DNA from 2 places in the Tatumella citrea genome. Region 2 is predicted to be linked to the other one. Evidence: predicted binding sites of a transcription regulator. Region 2 holds the regulator's gene; the other holds the start of a gene.

Region 1 (7,730 bases), 1.3 Mb from region 2:
CGGATTAACGTCAGGAAGGAAGCCGCTCAGATTAAAACAGAGATAAAGAGATATTTTTGTCCCCTCTGGCATGAGGGTCGCAAACGCCTGAAAAGTATAACGCCGGTAAAAACCGGCGTTATGGAAGAAGGCGGTGCCTTACTCAACGTTACGCCCGTGGCATGATAACGCAATAAAACTTACGATTATCAACAGTCGGACGGCAGGCACCTTGGGGCGTCATTCAAAGTTTATGAGCTCTTGACCGCTTTCGCAGGGCATCATAAAGAGCAGAATGAGCTGCGGGATGTATAATGCAATAGCCATGCCACAAATTACAAGTCTTTTTATATCAATAGTTTGATTAGATTTTTCGTCGAATTCTTCGGCAACTCCGCCTTAAACTGTCTCCCCGGAGAGACAGTTTAAGCCTGTTCTGTGAGCCTTATTATTTTTCAATGAGTTAAGTGTCACAAATCAGAGACAGTTCGATCACTTAAAGTGTCGTCGAAATGACACTTTCACTCAGAAGCTCTCTCCCGACCCCCGAGATAACGATAATAAAAAAGGCACCCCGAAGGGTAATGCCGATCGTTTAAGGATCATTTGACCGATCCGGTGGTTGGTGTAAAAAGGGTTCATGTGCAGACATAGACCCTTTTTAAATGGAACTTTCGCAAGCTCTCGGCATTATTAATCTCACTGCTCCCGAAGAAGTACAGAGCCTCTCTGACCTGCTCTCTCCTGACCTCATCCGACAGGCGTTTTCCCTCACTGATACCGTCACGCTGCGTAAGCGTAAACTTCCCCTTGAGTCGATGGTCTGGCTGGTTATCGGTATGGCCATATTCAACAATAAGCCCATGAGCCATATCGTGAATTTGATGGATATTGTTGACCGGACCGGACGGTCATTTACCGCACCCAGCTCTGTGATTGCCCGCCGAAAAACACTGGGCGAAGATGCCATCCGGGTCCTGTTTGATCTCACTCAACAACACTGGCACGAAGAAGCCAGACATCCCCTCTGGCACGGGTTGACGCTTAATGCTGTTGATGGCGTTGTCTGGCATACCCAGGACACTCCTGAAAATGCAGAGGCCTTCGGCAAAGCATCTAATCAGCATGGTGAACGCGGTTATCCTCAGGTTCGTATGGTGTGTCTGATGGAACTCAGCAGCCATCTGCTGCGTGCAAGTGTGTCAGGTCGCTACGATATCAACGAAATGCGGCTGGCCGCTCAGCTGGCAGAAAATGCACCGGATAACAGTATTACGCTGTTTGATAAGGGCTTTTACTCTTTAGGGTTGTTACATGACTGGCATAATGCAGGTGAAAATCGCCACTGGCTAACGCCGCTGAAAAAGAACACTCAGTATGAAGTGGTACGAAAGCTCGGCAGGCAGGACGAACTGATACGACTGAAAACCACGCCTCAGGCCAGAAAGCAATGGAAAGGCCTGCCGGAAGAACTCATAGTGAGGCTAATCAGGCGGAAAGTGAACGGGACGGAACGGCAGGTAGTCACTTCCATGACAGATGCGATGCGTTATCCGGCGACTGACGTGGCAGAACTTTATAAGCATCGCTGGGAAATCGAGCTGGGATATCGTGAGGCAAAGCAGTTTTTACTGGGAAACCGCTGGACGCTGAGAAGCCGGTTGCCCGATCTGGTGAAGCAGGAGCTATGGGGAATACTGCTGACGTATAACCTGGTGCGTTACCAGATGATTAAAATGGCGTTCAGCCTGAAAGGAAATTACCTGCCTTACCAGTTGAGCTTCAGCGGTGCAGTATCAGAGATATTACGGCTACTGATCGGTCTGCCGTGGGCTTCACCGGGAGCCATCCCGGGTCACCTTAAACACTTTTACAGTAATGCCGGGATGCTGAAACTGCCACCACGACGAGAACGGGAATATGTGAGAGAAGTGAGGGAGAAAAGGTCGAAATATCCCTTTAAAAACAATGCCGGTCACCTTAAGTGACCGGCATTACCCCGAAGGGTGCCTTTTATCAGAACTGCTTGTCAGGGCTTATCAACCCAGCTGATGACGCGCATTACGGAAAATACGCATCCATGGGCTGTCTTCACCCCATTCAGCCGGATGCCAGGAGTTACTGACGGTACGGAACACGCGCTCCGGATGAGGCATCATAATAGTGACGCGACCCGAAGTGTTGGTTACAGCAGTAATACCTTTCGGAGAACCATTCGGGTTCGCCGGGTAATTCTCGGTAACATTACCGTAGTTATCTACAAAACGCAGGGCAACCAGTTGCTGCGATTCCAGGGCATTCAGCTGTTGCTGATCCCGTAGTTCAGCAAAACCTTCCCCGTGAGATACCACGATAGGCATCCGTGACCCGGCCATACCTGATAACAACAACGACGGGCTTTCTGTGACTTCAACCAGACTGAAACGACCTTCGAAGCGCTCTGACTGGTTACGCACAAAGCGTGGCCACAGTTCACTTCCAGGGATCAGTTCACGAAGATTGGACATCATCTGACAACCGTTACACACCCCGAGCGCCAGTGTCTGATCACGATGGAAGAACTGTTCAAAGGTTTCACGAACCCGTGGATTAAACAGGATCGATTTTGCCCAGCCTTCTCCGGCACCCAGCACATCGCCGTAGGAGAATCCGCCGCACGCAGCCAGAACCTGGAAGTCATCCAGTTGCTGACGTCCGGCCAGCAAATCACTCATATGCACGTCGACCGCATCAAAACCTGCACGGTGGAACGCTGCCGCCATCTCAACATGTGAGTTAACGCCTTGTTCACGTAACACCGCCAGTTTAGGGCGTGCTCCGGTAGCAATCATCGGTGCGGCAATATCTTCCGACGGATCAAAACTTAATGAAACGTTCAGTCCCGGATCGTTATTATCCTGCTTAGCCTGATGTTCCTGGTCAGCACACTCAGGGTTATCGCGCAGGCGCTGCATCTGCCAGGTTGTTTCCGCCCACCAGTTACGCAGAGTTGAACGTTTTTCCTGGTACACTACCTGCTCAGAAGAACGTACGATAAAATCATCGCCCTGCTGCGCAGAACCCAGGACATGCAGGCAATCGCTTAATCCGTGTTGAGCGAACACTGCGCTGACTGCGGAATGTTCCGCCGCCGTAATCTGGATAACTGCACCCAGCTCTTCGGTAAACAGAGCAGCCAGTACATCCTGACCCAGCGTTGCGATATCAACATCAATTCCGCAATGCCCGGTAAAGGCCATTTCTGCCAGAGTGACCAGCAAACCACCGTCAGAACGGTCATGGTAAGCCAGTAATTTTTGTTCGGAAACCAGCTGCTGGATGGCATTAAAGAAACCTGCCAGTTGCTGTGCACTACGCACATCCGCAGGCTTATCACCCAGTTGGCTGTAAACCTGGGCCAGCGCAGTCGCCCCCAGAGTATTTGCACCAGCACCCAGATCGACCAGCAACAGCAGATTATCAGTCTGAGTCTGCAGCTGTGGTGTCACGGTACGGCGGACATCTTCAACACGGGCAAAAGCAGTAATAACCAGCGACAGTGGCGAGGTCATTTCCCGCGGCTGATCATTATGCTGCCAGCGGGTTTTCATCGACATCGAGTCTTTACCCACCGGAATGGTCAGACCCAGCGCAGGGCATAACTCTTCACCGACAGCTTTCACTGCGGCATACAAGCCGGCATCTTCACCCGGGTGTCCGGCTGCAGACATCCAGTTAGCAGACAGTTTTACCCGGGTAAGCTCACCGATGTCGGTCGCTGCCAGGTTAGTCAGTGATTCACCTACCGCCAGTCGTGCCGAAGCTGCGAAGTCCAGCAGAGCTACCGGAGCACGCTCACCTAACGCAAACGCCTCGCCATGGTAGCTGTCCAGGCTGGCTGTCGTGACCGCACAGTTAGCTACCGGCACCTGCCATGGACCCACCATCTGATCACGGGCAACCATACCGGTAACAGAACGGTCACCAATGGTGATCAGGAAAGTTTTCTCAGCCACACCTGGCAGGTGCATAACACGTTTAACAGCGTCAGCCACCGAAATATTTTCCCGTGCCAGAGCTGTTCCTTCTGCTTTCAAAGTGGTCACATCACGGGTCATTTTCGGTGTTTTACCGAGCAGAACATCCAGCGGCATATCAATCGGCTGGTTAGCAAAATGCTCATCACTCAGAGTCAGATGCTGTTCTTCTGTGGCTTCGCCGATCACTGCATAAGGAGCCCGCTCACGCTGACAGAGCTGTTCGAACAACGCCAGTTTCTCCGGCGCAACCGCCAGTACATAACGTTCCTGCGATTCGTTACACCAAACTTCCAGCGGGCTCATGCCTGGTTCATCACTCAGGATGTCACGCAGGTTGAAACGGCCGCCACGGCCACCATCGCTTACCAGTTCCGGCATCGCATTCGATAATCCACCGGCACCCACATCATGAATAAACAGAATCGGGTTCTGTTCACCTAACTGCCAGCAGCGATCGATCACTTCCTGACAGCGACGTTCCATTTCAGGGTTATCACGCTGAACTGAAGCAAAATCCAGGTCTGCGTCAGACTGACCCGAAGCCATAGAAGACGCGGCACCACCACCCAGACCGATATTCATTGCAGGACCACCCAGCACAATCAGTTTTGCGCCAATGGTAATCTCACCTTTCTGCACATGATCGGCACGGATATTACCAATCCCGCCGGCCAGCATAATCGGCTTATGGTAGCCACGCAGTTCTTCACCGTTGTGACTGGTAACCTGTGCTTCATAAGTACGGAAGTAACCGTTCAGTGCCGGACGTCCGAATTCATTGTTAAAAGCGGCTCCGCCCAACGGGCCTTCGGTCATAATGTCCAGTGCAGTAACAATTCGTTCCGGCTTACCGAAATCCTGCTCCCACGGCTGTTCAAAACCAGGAATCTTCAGGTTAGACACGGAGAAACCGGTCAGGCCTGCTTTCGGCTTAGCTCCACGCCCGGTCGCCCCTTCATCACGAATTTCGCCACCGGAACCGGTCGCAGCGCCCGGCCACGGAGAAATAGCCGTTGGATGGTTATGAGTCTCCACTTTCATCAGGATATGAGCATCTTCCTGATGGAAATCATAGATACCCTGTTTATCATCGGCATAAAAACGCCCTACTTTCGAACCTTCCATCACTGCAGCATTATCTTTATAAGCCGACAGTACATGCTCCGGATTTTTTTCGAAGGTGTTTTTAATCATCTTAAACAGCGACTTTGGCTGTTTAACACCGTCAATCACCCAGTCAGCATTAAAAATCTTGTGGCGACAGTGCTCAGAGTTCGCCTGAGCAAACATATAGAGTTCAATGTCGTTTGGATTACGCCCCAGCTCAGTAAATGCTGCCAGCAGATAATCAATTTCATCTTCGGCCAGAGCCAGCCCCAGCGAAAGGTTGGCTTCCTGCAGAGCTGAACGGCCACGGCCCAACACATCTACTGCTTTAACCGGCTGTGGCTCATGATGAGCAAAGAGTTGTTCCGCCTGGGACAGAGAGCTGAATACGGTTTCCATCATCCGGTCATGTAACAGTGCAGCCAGTTGGCTCCACTGAGCTTCAGACAGTGTGTCAGCCTGAATATAGAACGCCAGACCTCTCTCCAGCCGCAATACTTTTGATAACTCACAGTTATGAGCGATATCAGTTGCTTTAGAAGACCACGGAGAAATGGTACCCGGACGCGGGGTTACCAGTAATAAACGTCCGACAGGTTCATGCTCTGCCAGCGAGGGACCGTATTTAAGAAGACGTTGAAGACGATTCTGTTCGTCCTGAGTCAGCGCTGAGCTGACATCAGCAAAATGCACATATTCGGCATAAATCTCACTCACCGGCAGATGAGCGTCGTGAAAGCTGGTCAACAGTTTGTTAATACGAAATGCCGACAGAGCGGGCGAACCACGCAAAATTTCCATCATTAAAGATCTCTCGTCTTCGAAACGCCGGGCGACGCTTCATTGGGCGCAACAGGGGAAAACGGGGCATATTATAAAGAATAAGCCCCCGTTACGAAACCGTTTGCGCGGATTTTATCTGTATAAATCGCCGATTAAAAAACACACATTTCTTGCTATAAAAGTTGCTCTTTGCCTTTTTGTTGCTCAGAATGCACTTCGCGTCGGGGTACTATTCCTGTTTTTTATATCCTGCCAAAAGGCTGAACCCGGCGCTGATTAACGAGATAACTACTTGAAACATTTAAAGTTTAATTATCTTTTGATCGGTCTTGTCACTCTATTACTGGCAATGGCTTTATGGCCTGCGATTCCCTGGCATTCAGGTTCACAAGACACTCTGTCGCAGATTAAATCGCGCGGAGTTTTGCGTGTCAGCACCATAAATTCGTCACTGACCTGGCAAAAGATAAATAAAAATCCCACGGGGATGGATTACGAACTGGCAAAACGCTTTGCAGACTATCTGGGCGTAAAGCTGGAGGTTACCGTTCGCCCGAATATTGAAAGCCTGTTTGATGACCTGAAGCATCACAGAGCGGATCTGCTGGCGGCGGGCCTGACCTGGGACACTACACGCCAGGCAGAATACCGCAGTGGTCCGGCGTACTACTCCACGACACAGCAACTGGTTTACCGTGTGGATAAGCCACGCCCAAAAAACCTCGGTGATTTACATGGCACATTGGCAGTCCCGTCGGAATCCTCATTTGTTCCGACACTGGAAGCGGCCAGACAAGGGAAATTTCCACAATTAAGCTGGGAAATTGAGAAAAAACTCAGCCCGCAAGAGATGCTGGAGCAGGTTGCCGCAGGAAAGCTGAATTATACCATTGGTGATTCTGTCACCATCGGTATGATGCAACGTATCCACCCTCAGCTGGCAGTCGCTTTTGATGTGACTAATGAAGCGCCGGTAAACTGGTATATGGCTAAATCATCTGATGACAGCCTGAATGCGGCGCTGCTCGACTTTTATAACAATATTAATGAAGAAGGCACTCTGGCCAGGCTGGATGAGAAATATTTAGGGCATACCGGCAGCTTTGATTATGTTGATACCCGTACCTTTTTACGCGCAATTGACAGTACCCTGCCTTCCCTGCAACCGTTGTTCAAGAAATACGCCAGCCAGATAGACTGGCGATTACTGGCAGCGATTGCCTATCAGGAATCTCATTGGGACCCGCAAGCCACCTCACCAACAGGTGTCAGAGGCATGATGATGCTGACTCGTAACACGGCGGATAGCCTTGAAGTCAGCGATCGGCTTGACGCGGCCGAGAGTATTCGTGGAGGCAGCCAGTATTTACAGAAACTGATGGATAAAATGCCGGAAACCATTCCTGCAGAAGAACGCATCTGGTTTGCCCTGACAGCATATAATATTGGCTATGCACATATGATGGATGCCAGAAAACTGACAATGAAGCAGGGAGGCAATCCGGACAGCTGGACAGATGTAAAAACCCGACTGCCGCTACTGGAACAGAAGCGCTACTATAGCCAGACAACTTATGGTTACGCGCGCGGCGGTGAAGCCTATAATTACGTCGAAAATATCAGGAAATACAACATCAGCCTGGTAGGTTATTTGCAGGAAATGCAGAAAAAACGGCAACTCTCTGCAGACCCGGCAACCACCAGCGAACCGCAAATTGCCATGAACTGATCTACTGATTTTCCCGCTGCGCTAGTCGCAGCGCTTTTTTTTGTGCCCTGCGTAACCGAAAGAAGTCACTAAGCTGAGCGGCACACTCATCAGCGAGAACCCCGCCAGTCACC
Region 2 (7,730 bases):
TTTTGCGATTATCAAGCCACATTAATCGATAAACAGCCGTCAGCGGTTGTGGTAATCTGCGGCTAAATGCTCAGGGAGTTTAATTATGTTTACAGGTATTGTGCAGGGGACGGCAGAAGTGGTTGCTGTTGAAGAAAAACCACTGTTTCGCACCCATACACTGAAGTTTCCTCCGCAGTGGCTCGAAGGTCTTGAGATTGGTGCATCTGTAGCTCATAACGGTTGTTGTCTGACAGTCACCGCAATCCGTGATGAGCTGGTCAGCTTTGATCTGATTAAAGAAACATTACGGGTTACCAATCTGAATGATATTACTCCGGGCAGTCGGGTCAATATTGAACGTGCAGCTAAATTTTCTGATGAAATTGGCGGGCATCTGATGTCAGGCCACATTATGACGACGGCGGAAATATCAAAGATAATTCAGTCAGAAAATAACCGCGAAGTCTGGTTTCGTTTGCAGGACAGTTCATTAATTAAATATATTTTGCATAAAGGCTTTGTCGGAATTGATGGTTGTAGCCTGACCGTCGGTGATGTCGTCGGAAGTAAGTTCTGTGTGCACCTGATTCCGGAAACCCTGCAACGGACATTACTTGGTGAGAAAAAAATTGGTGCCAGGGTGAATATCGAAATTGACCCTCAGACTCAGGCGGTAGTGGATACCGTTGAGCGGGTACTGGCTGCACGTGAAGTGGCGAAGGGGACAGAAGAGGCGTAAAACAGCATTGTGACTGCAGGCTGTTAATAACCCTTTTTCCAAAAACAAACCCGGAGTTTTGCAGGCAAAAGCTCCGGGTCAGATATGCAGTATTACACCATCCTGTTACGGTTAACGGGCGACCCGTAAACCGCCATCTACCCCACGGGTAAACACAACCTGCCATAGCTGAATGTCACGAGCGCGGAAAGCTCCGGCACACGCATTCAGATAATAGGTAAACATGCGTTTAAAGCGTTCATTATAATTATGTTCCAGCTGTGGCCAGCTGGCGAGGAAACGCTCATACCAGGCCATGAGTGTTCTGTCGTAATCAACACCAATATTATGCCAGTCTTCCATCACAAAATGAGGTTCGCTGGTTTGTGCAATATGGGTCACAGACGGCAGACAACCATTTGGGAAAATATATTTATCAATCCACGGATCGACATTTAAATCAGTATGATTTGAACCAATGGTATGCAGTAAAAATATACCGTCCGGTTTCAGATTACGGGCAACCACATCAAAATAGGTTGCGTAATTTTTTGGACCGACATGTTCAAACATTCCGACAGAAACAATCCGGTCAAAGCTCAGATTCAGGTCACGGTAATCCTGTAGCAGGATAGTGACATCCAGACCTTTACACCGTTCCTGGGCCATTTTCTGTTGTTCTGCAGAGATGGTAACTCCGTGAACACTGACACCATAACGACGGGCTGCAAACTCAGATAATCCACCCCAACCACAACCGATATCCAGCAGGGTCATGCCTGGCTCCAGTTGCAGCTTACGGCAGATCATATCCAGTTTTGCTTCCTGTGCAGCTTCCAGAGTGGTTGCGTCTTTCCAGTAACCACAGGAATACTGCATAAAAGGATCAAGCATCAGGCTGAACAGATCATTACCCAGATCGTAATGCTCTTTACCGACTATCCAGGCGCGTTTTTTAGATTGCAGATTTTTAAGGCGGGCAGTAGCAATACGAAGGGTATCTTTAAAATGATGCGGCAATTGTTTATCAAGTTTATTTTTCAGCACCCGATAAAAAAACTGGTCAAGCCGTTCACATTCCCACCAGCCATCCATATAACTCTCACCTAATCCCAGAGAGCCTTCCTGCAAAACCCGTTTAAAAAAATCAGGATTTTTAACCTGAATATCCCAAGGGCGATCACCATTGATAGCAATATCGGCCATCGACAGCATTTCATTGGCAATACGGTACCAATGATTTTCCTTAAGGCTAACTTCTGCTACACATGATGAACTCATACGCTTCTTATCACCTGTTCTATTTGAACCTGAAGAAAGAATAGACAACTTTCGTTGGTTCGTGAGTAAACTCACAAAAAACGTGCATTTATAAGTAAAGACAAAACAGAGGTGCTAGTAAATATCGAAAAATGCGGTTCTGCAGAGAAAGCACAAACCAAATTAGTCAGCATACGTGGTGACTTATAATAAAAAATTTGTCACCAGAGTGATTATATGCCTGACAATCTGAATGTTCAATGACTGATGGTTAGGTCGCTAATTGTGCAGATATAATTAACCCGCCGGTTTAACAGCGGGTGAAATTACTGACAGGAATGTTTGCGATGCTGGAGACAAAAACCGGCGAGAGCGAGCAGAACTGTTATTCCCATCGCGGTCGCAGTTGTCAGTAGTGGCTGGGACAGGTGATAAGACACCAGTAAGCTGAATACGAAGCATAACCCCAGCTGCAATGCATTCTGCAGAGCTGCGGCTTTGCCACTGGCAGCCGGAAACATCCGGAGCGCTGCAGAGACCACAATTGGATAAATAGCCCCGTTAGCCATCGCCATGCCACAGAAGGGCAGTAATAAACTAAATAATCCGGGCTGCCCCAGGAAACTCACCACAACAACGCCACCAATACTCAACGTATAAAGCACTAATAACCAGGGCAGCAGTTGACGACCACTAAATTTGTTCAGCAGAGCACGACAGCCAAAGCCGCCAGCAAGGAACGTCAAAGTTTGCGGAATATAGCTCAGTCCGATATCTCCGGCAGAAAGCCCCAGGCCGGAAAGAATAAAGGGAGAACCGGTCAGCCAGGCAAAGAAACTTGCGGAACAGGCAGAATAGATCAGTACATTACCGCTGTACTGGCGCTCAGACAGTAACTGCAAAAATCCCGGGGGAACGGTGCTCGCTGACAGGGGAACTTGTGGTGGTCTGGCCGGTAAACCCAGGGTAGCCACAATTAATCCGCAGGTGAGTGCAGCAAGTACCAAAAATATTGAATGCCAGTGGAAATGAGCCAGCAACCATGAACCCAGCAACGGAGCTAGCGCCGGAGACAGAGCAACCATTGGCATAATCGTGGCGAAAATCTTCTGGCTACGCGAAGCCGGATAGTAATCCAGCACCAGAGACTGCCAGCTGACTGCGGCGGCACAGACTCCGGCGGCCTGAATAAATCTCAGAGCCAGCAGTGCGTGTGGCGTGGTTACCCACAACATCGCCAGACAGCTGATGGCAAATATCGCCAGACCACTGACCAGCACTGGTTTTCTGCCAATCTTATCCGACAACGGTCCCCAGAACAGTTGTGCGCAGGCAAAGCCAGCCAGGAACAGGCTAAGACTGGCGCTGATGACTCCTGCGTCAGTATTCAGATCCTGTTTCATCGCTTCAAAAGCGGGCAGATACATGTCTGTAGCCAGGAATCCCAGCATACTCAGTAGTGACAGATAAACTAAAAAAATGACCGGATGACGCATTGCTCCTCCCTGTGAAAATGTGCGCAAAGAGTTTAAAAGGGTGCACCGGGAGTTGTGAACCGTTAATATTTGCAATCAACTGTGAAAAAAATTGAAAGGTCGCTATGTGGTCAGAATATGCACTGGAAGTCGTGGATGCAGTGGCAAGAAATGGCAGCTTTAGTGCAGCAGCCAGGGAGTTGCACCGGGTGCCATCTGCGATCAGTTATACCGTCCGACAACAGGAGGAGTGGCTGGCAGTTGAGTTATTCGAACGACAACACCGCGATGTGATACTGACGGCCGCAGGTGAACATTTTGTTCGTGAAGGTCGGGGGATTATCAAAAAAATGCAGGAAACCCGACGTCAGTGCCAACAACTGGCAAATGGCTGGCGCGGTGAACTGAGTATTGCGGTGGACTGTATTGTAAAACGTTCCAGGATGCAGCAACTGACCATCGATTTTTATCGCCACTTTCCCGATGTAGAGCTGCATATTCGCGAAGAGGTGTTTAACGGTGTCTGGGACGCACTGGCCGCAGGACGCGTTGATATGGCGATTGGTGCGACCCAGGCAATCCCGGTCGCCGGACGTTTCGCTTTCCAGGATATGGGGCGTCTGAACTGGCGGTGTATTGTCAGTGCTGATCATCCACTGGCAGCTGAAACCCATCCGGGAGAGGAGCAGCTTCGGGCATGGCCATCACTGGTGCTGGAAGATACCTCCAGGGAACTGCCACGAAGGATGACCTGGACACTGGATAATCAACGGCGAATGACTGTGCCGGACTGGCAAACCGGTCTGGATTGCGTTCGGGCAGGATTATGCGTGGCAATGGTGCCAGGGCATCTGGCACGGCCGTTACTAGAGAGCGAAAAAGTAAAAGAACTAAAACTGCCGGCGCCGTTTCCGGAAAGTCCCTGCTGTGTAAGCTGGGCAGAACAGCGTATTTCTCCGGCATTGCGATGGTTACTTGATTACCTGGGGGACACTGCCACCCTGAACCATGAATGGCTCAGGGAGTGAACCGGGGACTTACCGGCGATAGTCACGGAACGGACCGTCGCCGACCGAACGACGTTCAATCAGGGTCGGATGGATTTCAAGGGTTTGCGGATCTTCACGTTTATTCACTATACGATCCAGTAACATCTCCAGCGCTTTTTCGCCTAACTCACTCTTTGGCTGGTGAACTGTAGTCAGTGCCGGGGTGAAATAACGCGAGTTGCGCACGTTATCATAACCAATAATAGAAATATCCTGGGGAACGCGCAGTCCCTGTTCATCGGCGGCGCAAATGGCTCCCATGGCCATAATATCCCCGCCACAAAAAACGGCTGTCGGGAGTTGCGGTTGCGCAAGTATTTTCTGCATCGCCTGATAACCGGACTCTGGTTCGAAATTCCCCTGAACAGTCCACTCCTCACGATGTGAGATTCCAGCCTCTTCCAGAGCTTTCAGAAAGCCTGCCAACCGGCCACCACCGGTGTTTCTTTCCATTTGTCCCGGAATACAACCAATATCACGATGACCGCGCTCAATCAGGTAGCGACCGGCCATATATCCACCATGAAAAGCGTTATCCAGCACGGTGTCGGTAAAGTCACCCTGTGAAACTCCCCAGTCCAGCACGACCATCGGGATATTGCGGTTTTCTTCCAGCATATCCAGCAACTCCTGCGGATATTCGGCACACATCACCAGTAATCCATCAACACGTTTGCGCGCCATCATGGCTAAATATGCGCGTTGCTTTTGCAAATCGTTATGAGCATTACCCAGAATCAGTGTGTAGCCATGGTCAAAACATTTTTTTTCGATAGCTTCAATGATTTCAGCAAAGTAAGGCGCTTCGAGTGTTGTCGAGAGTAAGCCCAGCGTCTTGGTGTTATTGACCTTAAGGCTTCTGGCGACTGCACTGGGGGAGTAGTGCAACTCGTTTATTGCTTCCCAGACCGCTTTCCGTGTGTTTTCCGCAACAAAACGGGTCTGATTAATGACATGGGACACGGTGGTGGTTGAAACACCGGCGCGTTTTGCCACGTCTTTAATAGTTGCCATTCAGTGAGTACTCCTGGTTTAAAAAAATAAGATATTGATTTTTTATAGGTTAATCGTTTGCGTCAGCTCAGCGTTTCACTGTCTCGTCATTAAAATGAACCCGAAGGCCAGAGGAGAGTCCTGCGAAGAAAGCCGGATATAAAACCAGCAGCTGAGGAGGTTGCGCAACAAAGACCGGCAATTCTAACAAGGCTGCTGCAATAAAACGAGATTTTTGCGCAGCAGTATGGGAATATAACTATTACCCCACAATTAGTGTGCCTAAAGGAGTTCTGATGGATACCGATCTTAAGCTTGCACTGACCACTACAGTTGTAGCGTTGCTGATGATTATGGCCTTCAGTTTTACCGCCATCCTGCATTAATGTTAGCCTGCTGGCCCGACTGACCGCGCCCGGTCAGCCATATGCTGTTATCAAAACCGGTACCGGATACTTCCCGCGCCGGTTTTTGCTTTTAAGCTACAAAAAATGCAATTAACGGATACGTGTGAGGACCAGGAGAGATTTACGATTTTTTGGGTAAGCCAGCAGAATAAGGGCAGTGGCATGACAGATATCTGTCAGCATAAAAAAACTGCACCTTAGTTCGCAGGATAACCAGCGTTTGGGGTGCAGTCTGTACCGAGCAGGATGACTAATTAACGGACGGTACTCGGGGTTACCATGCGGCGCGCGCCAATGTAGTGACGTTGCCAGTATTCATTGCTCAGAGCCGTAATCTGGATGTCTTTACCGGTACGTGGTGACTGAATAAATTTGCCATCACCCAGATAAACGCCTACATGGTCTGCAGCGCCATGGCGGTGGATACGGAAGAATACCAGATCACCTTTTTCCAGCTCATCACGTTTTACCGGTGCAGCATCACGCAGATGGTACATTTCGTTGGCGGTACGGGGTATTTTGAAATTTACCAGGTCTTTGTAGGCATAATAAACCAGACCACTGCAGTCAAATCCGGATTTTGGAGAAGTTCCTCCCCACTGATAAGGCTTCCCTAACTGATCCATCAGTTTCACCATCGCTGTTGCACGCGCTTTCTGATAACGCAGACGGTGCTGTTTGCTCATCCGGATAGCGGCCAGTGTGGCAGAAGGGTGGCGTGTCGTCTTTTTAGCTGCGGGGCGATGACGACCATATTTTTTAGTTTCCGGCGTGTGATTCTTTGCCAGATGACGGGATTCTTTAGCCGTACGACTGTTTTTAACTTTACGCTGACTGGTGAAGTGTTTAACCCGGTGAATCAGGGGCTGGCGGGCTTTATGTCGGGTACTGGTCGTCTTAATAGGCCTTCGTTTACGGCGGGCATCTTCTTCAGTCACTGCTTTACGGGTGGTTTTATGAAAAGTGGCATTAACCGCAGTTCGAGGCGAAGCCTCTGCGACATTGAAAAAAAGCTGTGCTAAAGCCAAAATAAAAAGCGTGATCAGTAGACGCATAGTTGTCAGGTTACAGGTTAAATGTCCTGAAAAAATACGGACAAAATAAAAAAATAACATCTGACCTTTCAGTCAGCCCCAAAATCATTCTAATCCAGAAATTTATGAAATGTTAAGGTCTTTTTTCCGGAATCTGTTACGAGAAGTTTTTTGACGTAAAATTGAGCGTAAACAGTTAATTAAGTCACATTTTACTGATGAAGTTTCAGGCGACTGTTTTTTTCATCCCGCAGTTGTTACTGGTTTAACGCTAAATGCCATATAACTGAACTTTTATGTAGCAGATGAAAAATGTCGTTTTCACTGGCGGGTTGATATCGCTACAATAACAAAACATGTCGTTTTGTCCCGAAGGAAGTACTATGAGCACTCTCGAAAAAATTCAGACTCAGATTTCTGAAAACCCTATTCTGCTGTACATGAAAGGTTCTCCTAAATTACCAAGCTGTGGTTTCTCAGCTCAGGCAGTTCAGGCGCTTTCTGCCTGCGGGCAACGTTTTGCCTATGTGGATATTCTGCAGAATCCGGACATTCGTGCCGAATTACCAAAATATGCAAACTGGCCAACCTTCCCACAACTTTGGGTTGACGGGGAGCTGGTAGGTGGTTGCGATATCATTATTGAAATGTATCAGCGCGGCGAATTGCAGCAGCTGATTAAAGAAACTGCAGAGAAATTCCCTGCGGCAGAATAACTGTCACGGATGGTGATTCTGATGCCCGCGTAATTACGCGGGCATTTTTTTATGCGTGTTCCTCAGAACCGGCAGATTCCCCGGCTTCGTCATCTG

The links. Region 2 encodes PurR, which represses purine synthesis genes. Its sites were predicted from a motif close to CANGCAAACGTTTGCNTG; they were not measured.
Region 1: purL (phosphoribosylformylglycinamidine synthase) is a predicted target of PurR. The motif match lies at 5,999-6,016, and genes of this name have one in related genera.

The regions. Positions count from the first base shown of each region.
Region 1 is NZ_CP015579.1:3,150,394-3,158,123, forward strand. Features, by position in the region: gene A7K98_RS15080 (IS4 family transposase) at 645-1,967, shown strand; gene purL (phosphoribosylformylglycinamidine synthase) at 2,019-5,909, opposite strand; gene mltF (membrane-bound lytic murein transglycosylase MltF) at 6,181-7,617, shown strand; gene tadA (tRNA adenosine(34) deaminase TadA) at 7,619-7,730, opposite strand, start outside.
Region 2 is NZ_CP015579.1:1,833,057-1,840,786, forward strand. Features, by position in the region: gene A7K98_RS08750 (riboflavin synthase subunit alpha) at 86-721, shown strand; gene cfa (cyclopropane fatty acyl phospholipid synthase) at 833-1,981, opposite strand; gene punC (purine nucleoside transporter PunC) at 2,287-3,456, opposite strand; gene punR (DNA-binding transcriptional activator PunR) at 3,561-4,463, shown strand; gene purR (HTH-type transcriptional repressor PurR) at 4,473-5,498, opposite strand; gene cydH (cytochrome bd-I oxidase subunit CydH) at 5,774-5,863, shown strand; gene A7K98_RS08775 (C40 family peptidase) at 6,139-6,939, opposite strand; gene A7K98_RS08780 (Grx4 family monothiol glutaredoxin) at 7,302-7,634, shown strand; gene rnt (ribonuclease T) at 7,684-7,730, opposite strand, start outside.